Linked DNA regions of Geobacter metallireducens GS-15. The protein of the gene in region 1 interacts with the protein of each later gene in a pairwise test. Links are inferred from orthologs where the notes say so. Each region holds a gene or a part of one and is shown on either strand. Other genes may lie near its edges. The genes, in order: rlmB and tsaE.

Region 1 (4,395 bases):
AAATGGCCAAGGAAAAAACACACTCATAGAGGTTCGTTTAATGCGCTATTCCCAGTATTTCATCCCCACGGTCAAGGAGACTCCTTCCGACGCCGAGGTCGTTTCCCACAAGCTCATGCTCCGTGCTGGCATGATCCGCAAGCTCGCCGCCGGCATCTACAACTATCTTCCCCTGGGGCTCCGCTCCATCCGCAAGGTCGAACAGATTGTCCGCGAGGAGATGAACCGGGCCGGTGCCATCGAGCTTCTCATGCCGAGCGTCCAGCCGGCTGAGCTCTGGCAGGAGTCGAAGCGGTGGGAGCAGTACGGCAAAGAACTTCTCCGCTTCAAGGATCGCAAGGACGCCGAATTTTGCCTTGGACCGACCCACGAGGAGGTCATTACCGACCTCGTGCGCCGCGAGGTGAAGAGCTACCGGCAGCTGCCCTTGAATCTCTATCAGGTACAATCCAAGTTCCGGGACGAGATCCGTCCCCGGTTCGGTCTCATGCGGGGCCGCGAGTTCATTATGAAGGATGCCTATTCCTTTGACGTGAGCTCCGAGGCGGCTGATACCTCCTATGACAAGATGTATCAGGCCTACCGCCGCATCTTCCAGCGCTGCGGCCTCAAGTTCCGGGCAGTGGAGGCGGATACCGGCTCCATCGGCGGCTCCTCGTCCCACGAGTTCATGGTGCTTGCCGATTCGGGTGAGGATGCCATCGTCTCCTGCACCGCCTGCGAGTATGCCGCCAACGTGGAGAAGGCCGAGGCCCGGCTCTTCCCGTCCGAGCATGCCGAGCCCCGGGAACTGGAAAAAGTGGAGACCCCCCAGAAGCGGAGCGTCGAAGAGGTGACCACCTTCCTCGGCATTCCCGCCTCGTCTCTGGTGAAGACCCTCCTCTGCGTTGCTGACGGAGAGCCGGTGGCAGCGTTGGTGCGTGGCGACCACGACCTGAACGAGATCAAGCTCAAGCACCTTCTCGGCTGCGAAGAGTTGGAGATGGCCAGTGAGGAGATCGTGGAGCGGGTCACCGGCGCTCCCGTCGGCTTTGCCGGCCCCGTGGGGTTGAAGATCAAGATCGTCGCCGACTTGACGATCCAGGGAATGAAAAACTTTGTCACCGGCGGCAATGCCCGTGATCTCCATTTCAAGAACGTGAACATCGGTAGGGATTTTACCCCTGCGCTCATTGCCGACATCCGCAACGTGGTCCACGGCGACCCCTGTCCCCGCTGCGAGGCCGGGCACCTGGAGATGTGGCGCGGCATCGAGGTCGGGCACGTCTTCAAGCTGGGAACCAAGTACTCCGAGTCCCTCCGGGCGACCTTTCTGGACGCCGACGGCAAGGAGCAGGTCATCTTCATGGGATGCTACGGCATCGGCATCAGTCGGACCGTGGCCGCCTGCATCGAGCAGAACCACGACGCCGACGGCATCATCTTCCCGATCCCCATCGCGCCGTTCCACTGCATCATCTCGGCCGTCAGCACGAAGGATGCGGAGGTCGTGGCCGCGTGCGATGAACTCTATCGTGCCCTCACTGCTGTCGGCGTCGAGGTTCTCTTTGACGACCGCGACGAGCGCCCCGGTTCCAAGTTCAAGGACGCCGACCTTATCGGCATCCCGCTCAGGATAGTCGTGGGGAGCAAGAACCTGGCGGAAGGTAAGGTTGAACTCAAATCCCGCAAGGGCGGTGAGGTTTCTCTCCTCCCCCTGGCCGAGGCAGTGGAGACGGTCAAGGGGCTCGTCGTTGCAGCTCTCAATCAGTAATATCCATTCAAGGAGACGATACGCACAATGACGAGAGACCAGGCCCGCGAAAAGGTCATTTTTGCCCTTGATACCGGTGAATTCGCCCATGTGCAGTACTGGGCCGAAACGCTGTCCGACAAGGTCGGGATGTATAAAATCGGCAAGCAACTCTTCACCGCCTGCGGCCCAGCCGCGGTGCGAATGATCCAGAAGTTCGGCGGCGAGGTCTTTCTCGACCTCAAGTTCCACGACATCCCCAATACCGTTGCCATGGCCTCGGTGGAGGCGGCCCGCATGGGAGTTAAACTTTTCAATCTCCATGCCCTGGGTGGCTATGAGATGATGGCGAAAACAGTGGAGGCCCTCGACAAGGAATTCAAGGGAGGGGATAGGGCAAAGGTCCTGGCGGTCACTATTCTCACCTCTTCCACCGAGGAGACCCTCAAGGATTTGGGGATTGAACACACCGTCCCCGACATGGTGGTGCGGCTCGCGACCCTTGCCAGGAAAGCCGGCATCGATGGCGTCGTGGCTTCGCCCCGGGAGATTCCCCTCATCCGCGAAGCATGCGGGAGCGACTTCCTCATTGTCACTCCTGGCGTTCGCCCGTCCTTCGCGGCCCTCAATGATCAGAAGCGGGTCATGACGCCGGCGGAGGCGGTGAAGGCGGGGAGTGATTATCTCGTCATCGGCCGCCCCATTGGTGATGCGCCGGACCCGGCCGCTGCCGCCGAGCTGATTCTCGGCGAGATTGTTGCCGGCTGAGCCGGATGAAAGGCTACGAGTGAAAGAAGAGATACTTTACGGGATCAACAGTGCCATGGAGGCCCTGCGCGGCAAGCGGAGGGCCTTTGAGCTTTTCGTCTCCCGCGATGCCAGCGATCGCCGCATGGAGAAGCTCCTGAAGCTTGCCACAGAGAAGGGAGTCCCGGTCCGCAACCGTGACAAGCGCGATATCAGTCGTCTCTGTGGCACCGATCACCATCAGGGGGTGGCACTCAAGCTAGAGGGGTTTCCCTATACCGGGTTGAGCGATATTATCGACGCCTGGCGCGAATCCGGGGAGAGGGGACTTATCCTCGCCCTCGACGGTGTGCAGGACCCCCACAACCTGGGTGCCCTCATCCGGAGCGCCGCCTGTGCTGGTGCACACGGGGTCATCATCCCCAAGGATAGGGCCGCCAGGGTGACGGCCACGGTGGAGAAGAGCGCCGCAGGTGCCGCTGAAACCATACCCGTTGCCCAGGTCACCAATCTGGCCCAAGCCCTCGACGAGTTGAAGGAGGCTGGCTTCTGGATTTACGGCGCTGCCGACAGTGCCGCCTCGTCCCTCTATGATCAGGATCTGTCTGGAAATGTAGTTATTGTGATTGGCAGTGAAGGGGAGGGGGTGAGGCCCCTGGTGCGGAAGAAGTGTGATTTCCTCGTTGCCATTCCGCTCAGGGGAGGCGTAAGTTCCCTCAACGCATCGGTTGCTGGGGGGGTAATTCTCTTCGAGGTCCTTCGCCAGAGGCTGGCTTTTTCACCTCAGAACTGAAAAAGGGTCTTCAGCAATGATGCTGAAGACCCTCTGATTTTGAATGGTGCCGGAGGTCGGAATCGAACCGACACGGGATTGCTCCCGGCGGATTTTGAGTCCGCTGCGTCTACCAGTTTCACCACTCCGGCAAAAGTGGCCGGATTAAACCACATGTGCTGGAGAGCGTCAAGGGTAAATCCCCCGCTAATTTTTTTAGGAAAAATGTATTGACACTCTTGATGCCATTTTGGTATAAACCAAATCTCTTTTGAACGGGGCTGTAGCTCAGCTGGGAGAGCGCTTGAATGGCATTCAAGAGGTCGTCAGTTCGATCCTGATCAGCTCCACCAAAACATTAAGGGGTTGGCCGAAAGGCCAGCCCCTTTTTGCGTTCAATCTGGTGACCTTTGGTGATACGTCACCAATGCATCAACTTCCCGCTCCCTTACAGTTATGTTTTTCTTGAAGAGTTCTTTCATATTCAGTATGCTTACCCGATTTTAGCGACCTACGAGGAGGTTTTTCCGATGGAAGATATTCTGGGTGAATGGAAGAGAAGTCATTATTGCGGCAATCTGACGAAGGCCGATGTGGGGCGCGAGGTTATCCTCATGGGATGGATTCTGCGCCGCCGTGATCATGGGGGCCTTATTTTCGCCGATCTCCGTGACCGGGAGGGACTCGCCCAGATCGTCTTTGACCCAGCGAAAAACACCGATGCCCATCATAAGGCCGAAGCGATCCGGAATGAATACGTCGTCGCCGTAAAAGGGGAGGTGATTCCTCGTCCTGAAGGGACTGTCAACTCCGCCATGAAGACCGGCGAGGTCGAAGTTCTCGTTACGGAGTGCAAGATTCTCAATCGCTCAAAGGCTCTACCTTTTACCCTTGACGACTATGTCGACGTCGCTGAGAACATCCGTCTCAAGTACCGTTATCTGGACCTTCGGCGCCCGGTGCTCCAGCAGAACCTCATTCTCCGCTCGATGGTTGCCCAGATAACCCGTCAATATCTCTCAGAAAACGGATTCCTTGAGATCGAAACTCCTTTCCTCACCAAATCAACTCCGGAAGGTGCCCGTGACTTTCTCGTCCCGTCGCGGATAAATCAAGGGAACTTCTATGCGCTTCCCCAATCTCC
Region 2 (8,171 bases), 580 kb from region 1 along the record:
TAGACACTGCACGCCTTATCCGCCATCTCGTCACCAAGATCGAGACCCCTCTTGTGATAGATGCCGATGGTCTGAACGCCCTGTCCGAAGACCCCGCCATCTTGCAGCGAAAACGGAGCAACTGCATCGTCCTTACCCCGCATCCGGGCGAAATGGCCCGTCTTACCGGCACCTCCACCGCGATTATCGAGGCAGACCGGATTGCTGCGGCGCGTGAGTTTGCAGAACAGAATGGCGTGTATATGATACTGAAAGGTGCCCGTACGGTCATTGCTGCGCCGGACGGACGGGTCGCCATCAACGGGAGCGGTAACCCTGGTATGGCGTCGGGGGGGATGGGTGACGTCCTTACCGGCATCCTGGCATCTCTCTTGGGGCAGGGATACGAACCCTTTGACGCCTGCCGGCTCGGCGTGTTCATTCATGGTCACGCCGCAGATTTGGTGGCAGCCGACAAGGGAGAAATCGGCATGTCGGCCGTCGACGTTCAGGAAAGACTCCCCTGGGCATTCAAAACGCTAACCCTATAATTGAAAGAAAGGATGCTAATATGTTGAAAGTACGAGATATAATGACGACTGATGTCGTGTCGGTCAAAAGGGAAACCACAATCAGGGAGTTGGCGGAGATATTCACGAAACATCGGGTCGGCAGCGTACCGGTAGTGGATGAGAGCGGCAACCTCATCGGCATCGTCACTGAATCGGACCTTATCGAACAGGATAAAAGCCTTCACATACCTACGGTCATCTCTCTTTTCGACTGGGTTATTTACCTTGAGAGCGAGAAAAAATTCGAAAAGGAACTCCAGAAGATGACCGGCCAGACTGTCGGGGATCTCTATACCGACACTGCGGAGATGGTAACGCCGGATACCCCCGTGAGCGAGGTGGCCGATATCATGAGCAGCAAGAAGCTCCATGCTTTGCCGGTCGTGGAGGGAAAACGGCTCGTCGGCATGGTTTCCCGCATTGACCTCATCAGAACAATGGTGAAGTAGCGCGTTGTGGTTTCAGTTACTTCGCACAGTGTTGAAGAGACTATCCGGCTGGGTGAGCGGCTTGGGCGACTGCTGGAGCCGGGGAGTTTTATCGCCCTCACCGGAGAGTTGGGCGCAGGCAAGACCCAGTTTGTACGGGGGGTAGCCTCCGGTCTGGGTATTGATAGCTCTGTACCCATTACAAGTCCTACGTTTACCCTTCTGAATGAGTACCAGGGACGAATCAGACTTTACCATTTCGATCTCTACCGTCTTGGTGGCGTCGATGATGCAGCAGAACTCGGTTTTGACGAGTACTTCGATGGGAATGGAGTCTGCCTCGTCGAGTGGGCCGAACGGCTTGGTTCTGATATCCTAACGGAACGTCTTGATATTATATTTGATTATTTAAGCGATACCGAGCGGCGTATCGACTTTATTTCGCACGGCTCAAACCATGAGGCATTATTAAAAAAATGTTTTGACCGTCGTTTGGATTCCTGCTATTAAGGGACGACGCGAAGCGGCGTATTCATTAGGACTCGATACGTAAAGGAGGAACGGTAGATGGCTCTGGTGGTCCAAAAATACGGCGGCACCTCAATGGGATCGATTGAACGGATCCGCAATGTTGCCAAGAGGGTCGCCAAGACCTACGACGCGGGCAACGATATGGTGGTCGTCGTTTCGGCCATGTCCGGCGAAACCAACAAGCTCGTGGCCCTGGCCAATGAGGTGTGCGAGTTTCCCGATAACCGCGAGTATGACGTTCTGGTTGCCTCGGGCGAACAGGTATCCATCGCCCTTCTCGCCATGTGTCTCAAATCCATGGGATACAAAGCAAAATCCTACCATGGCTGGCAGGTGCCGATCATTACCGACAGCGTCTTCAGCAAGGCCCGCATTGAAGAGATTCCCGACGCAAAGGTGAGGGCTGACCTCAAGGACGGGACTATCGTTGTCGTGGCCGGTTTCCAGGGGATAGACAAGGACGGCAACGTTACCACGTTGGGGCGCGGCGGTTCCGATACCTCGGCCGTGGCCATGGCTGCCGCCATGAAGGCCGATGTCTGCGAGATCTACACCGACGTTGACGGTGTCTACACCACCGACCCCAACATCTGTGAGGACGCCCGTAAGATCGATAAGATTTCCTACGACGAGATGCTGGAACTGGCGAGCCTTGGAGCGAAAGTGCTCCAGATTCGTTCAGTCGAATTTGCCAAGAAATACAATGTGGACATACATGTCCGCTCAAGTTTCAATGACAATCAAGGGACTATGGTCACCAAGGAGGATAAGGACATGGAAGCTGTACTCGTTTCGGGTATCGCCTACGACAAGAATGAAGCTAAGATTGCCGTACTGGGCGTGCCGGACAAACCGGGGATTGCCGCCAAGATTTTGTCGTCCCTTTCCGATGCCAATATCTCGGTCGATATGATCGTCCAGAACGTGAGTGGTGGCGATCTTACCGATTTCACTTTTACTGTCACCAAGGCCGACTTCAAAAAGGCACTTGCCATCACCAAGGAAATTGCCACTGAGATCAAGGCAACGGGCGTGTCGGCCGATGAAAGCATTTCCAAGGTCTCCATCGTCGGCGTCGGCATGCGGAGCCATGCCGGTGTCGCCACCAAGATGTTCCAAACCCTTGCAAATGAAGGAATCAATATTCAGATGATTTCCACCTCCGAGATCAAGGTGTCTGTCGTTATTGACGCCAAGTACACGGAACTCGCCGTGAGGGTGCTCCACGAGGCATTCGGCCTTTCCGGCAAATAGCTTCAGATTAACTTCAGCGTATTCGTGTATAGCGTCTAGTGTCCGGCAACGCCGGCATGCTAAACGCTATACGCGTATCTAACACTTCATTTCAAAGGTGAATCAATGAGTCTCGTTAAACTGTACGATACCACCCTTCGTGACGGCACCCAGGCAGAGGACATATCGTTCCTCGTTGAAGACAAGATCCGTATCGCCAATAGGCTTGACGAGATCGGAATCCATTACATTGAAGGGGGGTGGCCCGGCAGCAACCCCAAGGATGTCGCCTTCTTCAAAGACATCAAGAAGGAGAAGCTCTCCCAGGCGAAGATCGCCGCTTTTGGTTCGACCCGCCGCGCCAAGATAACCCCTGACAAAGACCACAACCTGAAGACCCTCGTGCAGGCCGAGCCCGATGTCTGCACCATTTTCGGCAAAACCTGGGATTTTCATGTTCGGGAAGCATTGCGCATTTCCAACGAGGAGAATCTCGAGCTGATCTTCGATTCTCTTGAATATCTGAAGACCCGGGTTCCCGAGGTTTTCTACGACGCAGAGCACTTCTTTGACGGCTACAAGGCCAATCCCGACTATGCCATCAAAACCCTCAAGGCTGCTCAGGATGCCAAGGCCGACTGCATTGTGCTTTGTGACACCAACGGCGGTACTATGCCGTTCGAGCTTGCCGAGATTATCCGCGAGGTTCGCAAGCACATCTCAGCTCCCTTGGGCATTCACACACACAATGACTCCGAGTGTGCGGTCGCTAACTCTCTTCATGCGGTCAATGAGGGGATTGTGCAGGTTCAGGGCACCATCAACGGTTTTGGTGAGCGGTGCGGTAATGCCAATCTCTGCTCCATCATGCCTGCCCTCAGGCTCAAGATGAAGGCGGAGTGCGTGAGTGATGAGCAATTGAAGAAACTTCGGGATCTCTCCCGTTTTGTGTACGAACTGGCGAACCTTTCCCCTGACAAGCATCAGCCTTATGTGGGTAATTCAGCCTTTGCCCACAAGGGCGGGGTCCACGTGAGCGCCATTCAGCGCCATCCCGAGACCTATGAGCACATGAGGCCTGAACTGGTCGGCAACATGACCCGGGTGCTCATTTCCGACCTCTCCGGCCGCTCCAATATCCTTGCCAAGGCCGAGGAATTCAATATCAACATGGACAGCAAGGATCCGGTTACCCTTGAAATCCTCGATAATATCAAAGAGATGGAGAATCGGGGGTACCAGTTTGAGGGGGCCGAGGCTTCATTTGAATTGCTGATGAAGCGTGCTCTCGGTACTCATCGGAAGTTTTTCTCGGTTATCGGTTTCCGGGTTATTGATGAGAAACGCCACGAAGACCAGAAGCCTTTTTCCGAGGCGACTATCATGGTCAAGGTTGGCGGCAAGGTGGAGCACACTGCGGCTGAAGGCAACGGTCCAGTCAACGCTCTCGACAATGCCCTTCGCAAGGCCCTGGAGAAGTTCTATCCGAAACTGAAGGAAGTGAAGCTTCTTGACTACAAGGTTCGCGTCCTGCCGGCAGGGCAGGGTACAGCCTCATCCATTCGCGTTCTCATCGAGTCGGGCGACAAGGAAGCGCGGTGGGGGACGGTTGGTGTCTCGGAAAACATCATCGATGCCTCCTATCAGGCTCTGATCGACAGTATTGAGTACAAACTCCACAGGACAGAGGATGCGGAGGGCGTCAATAAATGAGGGAACGGGCGCATCTCATTGCGCTCTGGACCCTAGCAGTTCTGGCAAGTACTGTTTTAGTCACGAAAGGCCGTGGATTGCCACTCACTGAGGGTGGATCCACGGCCTTTCTTCTTGACCGCTCCAATGGCGTTAGGGTTAAGGTTACCGGTATTCAGGGAAAGTCTGGCGTTTATTGTCTTCCCGAAGACGCAGTCTTAAAGAGCGTCATAATTATGGCGTATCGAGGACTCACGGCAAATGCTTCAAAATCGTCCGACTTTGCCACTCGTCTCAAAGATGGAGACTGGGTAATGTTTGAGAGGGATGCCTCAGAACCAGTCAAAATTTCGTTGAAAACGATGCCTGCAACTGAAAGGATACTTCTAGGTATTCCACTTGACCCAGCCACAATGACCGAATCAGAATGGGAGCTACTTCCCGGGATCGGACCAACTCTCGCACGAAGGATTGTATTTGACCGTCAATACAATGGCGGTTTCAGGTCTATTAGAGACCTCGAGAGAGTTTCAGGCATAGGGAAAGTGACGGTGGACAAGCTGGAGCGATATTTCCCAAACACTGTAACGCATTGAATTATCAATAATAATTATTGATCGGGACAAGATTGAGAGTGTCATTCATTAGAGCTTGACCCGTTTGGCACATATGGTGAAATCTTCACTGCACTCACATCAAACTCTGCAGTGGAGGGGCTCCAAATGAAATGTCCAAAGTGCAAAGGGAGAATGTTTGCTGAAAAGTTTTATGATTTTGTAAGATCGTTCGACGCTTGGAAATGCACCTGCTGCGGCGAAGTGATAGACCCGACAATTCTGGCCAATCGGGCGAGAAATCATAACCTCTTCTTGGGCTAATAGGTTATCCCAAGAGGATCCAAAGAGAGGAAAGCATGGTCTTTCCTCTCTTTTTTTGTCTAAAATGATGACACGTTTAGGAGTCCTTTTATGGGGTTGGGGTCAGAGAATCTGGATACGAAGCGCTTCACGGATGAAATGCTCGACTGGGTCAGGGGCAGAGGCAAAATACTGATAGTGATCCATGATAACCCTGACCCGGACTGTCTCGCTTCGGCCATAGCGCTTCGCCATCTCTTCGTTATGAAGGTCAATCGCGAGGCTACAATCGCTTTTTCGGGCATGATTAGTAGGAGCGAGAATCTTGCCATGGCGAAGGAACTCGAAATTCCTCTAACTCCAATAGGGCTTATCAACTTCCGGGAGTTCTCCGTGGTCTGCATGCTGGACACGCAGCCAGGGACCGGGAACAACTCACTGCCAGCCGACAGCAGTGTTGATATTCTCGTCGATCATCATCCGATGCGGGAAACAAGCGAGAAGTGCCGATGGGTCGATATTCGTGAGGATTACGGAGTCACGGCAACCATACTTTACGAATACCTCGTGACTCAAGGCGTCTATCTGGGGACCAAGCTGGCAACAGCACTTTTTTACGCCATAAAATCAGAAACTCAGGATCTCGGCAGGGAGGCGAACAAGCCTGACCGAGACGCTTATCTCAAGCTGTTTACACTTTCCAACAAGAAACTTCTCTACGAAATCACTCATCCGAAACTTCCTGTCGAATATTATCTTATGGTGAATAGGGCTCTCGAAAATACCAAGATCTACGGGAAGCTCCTGATAACTAATCTCGCACAGATGAATTTTCCCGAAATGGTTGCCGAAATGGCAGATTTTTTCTTAAGGTTGGAAGGAATAGAATTAGTGCTTGCAATGGGGCAGTACGGCGATGGGATGCTGTTGTCGTTACGCACGATCCGGCACGATCTGAATGCCGGTATTCTTATTGGGGTTTTGGTTGAGGGAAGAGGGCACGCTGGCGGTCATGGCATGATGGCAGGGGGAAAGATTGAAAATGTGCCCGCTTCACCGGAGGCAATTCACGAAGCCGAGGATTTCCTTGCCAATAGACTCCTGGCTGAGCTTCATATTGTCGACACCAAGCCGCAAAGATTGCAGGAACTCAGAGAAAAGCGAAATTTTAACGATCCACTACGTGAGGTGTAAGGTCTCGTCATGTCATGCAGATTGACATCCTCCAGCCTATCGTTTAGTGTACGCAGCTTAAAATTTAGCACAGAGAGGTGAAATATGCGTTCGGACGGCCGTGAGGCGGGGAGCCTCAGGGGCATAAATATTACTCGGCATTATATCAAGCATGCGGAAGGGGCTGTGCTTGTGGAGTTTGGCGACACCAAGGTCATCTGTACCGCATCGGTGGAAGAGAGTGTCCCTCCATTTCTCCGGGGGAAGGGGACCGGTTGGGTGACTGCCGAGTATTCGATGCTTCCCCGTTCGACTCACACGCGTTCTTCGCGCGAAGCTGCCCGTGGAAAAATCGGTGGAAGGACCCACGAAATACAGAGGTTGATCGGCCGTTCGCTTCGTGCCGTCACAGATTTGACGCTTCTCGGGGAGAGAAGTGTCCTCATAGACTGTGATGTTATTCAGGCTGACGGAGGAACCAGGACTGCTTCCATAACCGGAGCCTATGTCGCTTTGGTGGATGCCTTGCACTTGCTTGTGGAGCGTGGTGTGTTGCCGTTGCTCCCCATCAAGGAAGCCGTTGCGGCGGTCAGTGTCGGAATAGTGGATGGCAACATTCTATTGGATCTGAATTACGTGGAAGATTCAGCGGCCGAAGTCGACATGAATTTTGTCATGACATCATCTGACCGTTTTGTAGAAGTACAGGGTACTGCCGAGTCGGAACCCTTTACCGTTGAACAGATGGACGGCATGCGTGTAGCTGCAGTGGAGGGAATACGAAAGCTTTTCTCGATTCAGAATGAGGCTCTTTCCCGATGACTGACTTGATTGTCGCCACGAGGAATAAGGGGAAGCTCCTGGAAATTGGAAAGATCCTAGAAGGAGTTCACTGCAGAATATACTCTCTTGCTGATTTTCCCGATCTTCCAGAGATTGAGGAGGACGGCGTAACGTTTGAACAGAATGCTATTAAGAAGGCTTCTGCAATAGCGCAATTAACCGGACTTCCTGCGCTAGCAGACGATTCAGGGCTTGTCGTCGATGCTCTCGGTGGGAGGCCGGGCGTTTTTTCTGCCCGCTATGCAGGGACTGGCGCCACTGATGAGACGAATAACGCAAAGCTCCTTGAAGAGTTACGGGGAACCCCTCCTGAAAGACGCGGAGCTGCCTTCCATTGCGTTATAGCTCTCTGTTTGCCTGATGGTTCATGCACCACCTTCTCGGGAGAACTCAGAGGATCTATCCTTGAAGTTCCCCAAGGGGGTGGTGGGTTTGGATATGATCCCCTGTTCTTTGTGGAGGAAGAAGGTTCGTCCCTCGCAGAGTTGCCTCTGGAAAGAAAAAATCGTCTCAGCCACCGAGGCAAAGCTTTAGAGTTGCTGAAGGGGAAATTATCTAAGGCGTGACGTAGAAAAAAGCTTGCATGCCCTCAATGGGTGTGCTATTAATGCAACTTCTTGCGGGGTGTAGCGCAGCCTGGCTAGCGCACCTGCCTTGGGAGCAGGGGGTCGGAGGTTCGAATCCTCTCACCCCGACCATCTCTGCGCCTGTAGCTCAGCTGGATAGAGCAACGGACTTCTAATCCGTAGGTCAGAGGTTCGAATCCTCTCAGGCGTGCCAAACCCAAATTATGGTGGCTATGGTGAAGGGGTCTAACACACATGACTGTGACTCATGCATTCGTGGGTTCAAATCCCACTAGC

What was found.
Region 2: the proteins of rlmB (region 1) and tsaE interact in binary tests that used the Escherichia coli proteins (3 or more experiments, as listed by UniProt). The link is inferred for Geobacter metallireducens GS-15 from one-to-one orthologs.

The regions. Positions count from the first base shown.
Region 1 is NC_007517.1:1,515,453-1,519,847, forward strand. The notes cover bases 1,498-4,395. They hold rlmB (23S rRNA (guanosine(2251)-2'-O)-methyltransferase RlmB), read left to right. Parts: upstream 1,498-2,519; coding sequence 2,520-3,272; downstream 3,273-4,395. Other genes in these bases: GMET_RS06810 (proline--tRNA ligase), read left to right, coding at 1,498-1,753; pyrF (orotidine-5'-phosphate decarboxylase), read left to right, coding at 1,781-2,500; aspS (aspartate--tRNA ligase), read left to right, coding at 3,782-4,395. In the rest of the region: ispG (flavodoxin-dependent (E)-4-hydroxy-3-methylbut-2-enyl-diphosphate synthase), read left to right, coding at 1-29; more of GMET_RS06810, read left to right, coding at 41-1,497. UniProt on the Escherichia coli protein: Specifically methylates the ribose of guanosine 2251 in 23S rRNA.
Region 2 is NC_007517.1:2,090,305-2,098,475, reverse strand. The notes cover bases 1-2,747. They hold tsaE (tRNA (adenosine(37)-N6)-threonylcarbamoyltransferase complex ATPase subunit type 1 TsaE), read left to right. Parts: upstream 1-1,006; coding sequence 1,007-1,489; downstream 1,490-2,747. Other genes in these bases: GMET_RS09500 (aspartate kinase), read left to right, coding at 1,547-2,747; GMET_RS09510 (CBS domain-containing protein), read left to right, coding at 551-1,000; GMET_RS09515 (bifunctional ADP-dependent NAD(P)H-hydrate dehydratase/NAD(P)H-hydrate epimerase), read left to right, coding at 1-530. In the rest of the region: more of GMET_RS09500, read left to right, coding at 2,748-2,764; cimA (citramalate synthase), read left to right, coding at 2,870-4,456; GMET_RS09490 (ComEA family DNA-binding protein), read left to right, coding at 4,453-5,031; GMET_RS09485 (DHH family phosphoesterase), read left to right, coding at 5,404-6,486; rph (ribonuclease PH), read left to right, coding at 6,571-7,287; GMET_RS09475 (XTP/dITP diphosphatase), read left to right, coding at 7,284-7,874. UniProt on the Escherichia coli protein: Required for the formation of a threonylcarbamoyl group on adenosine at position 37 (t(6)A37) in tRNAs that read codons beginning with adenine.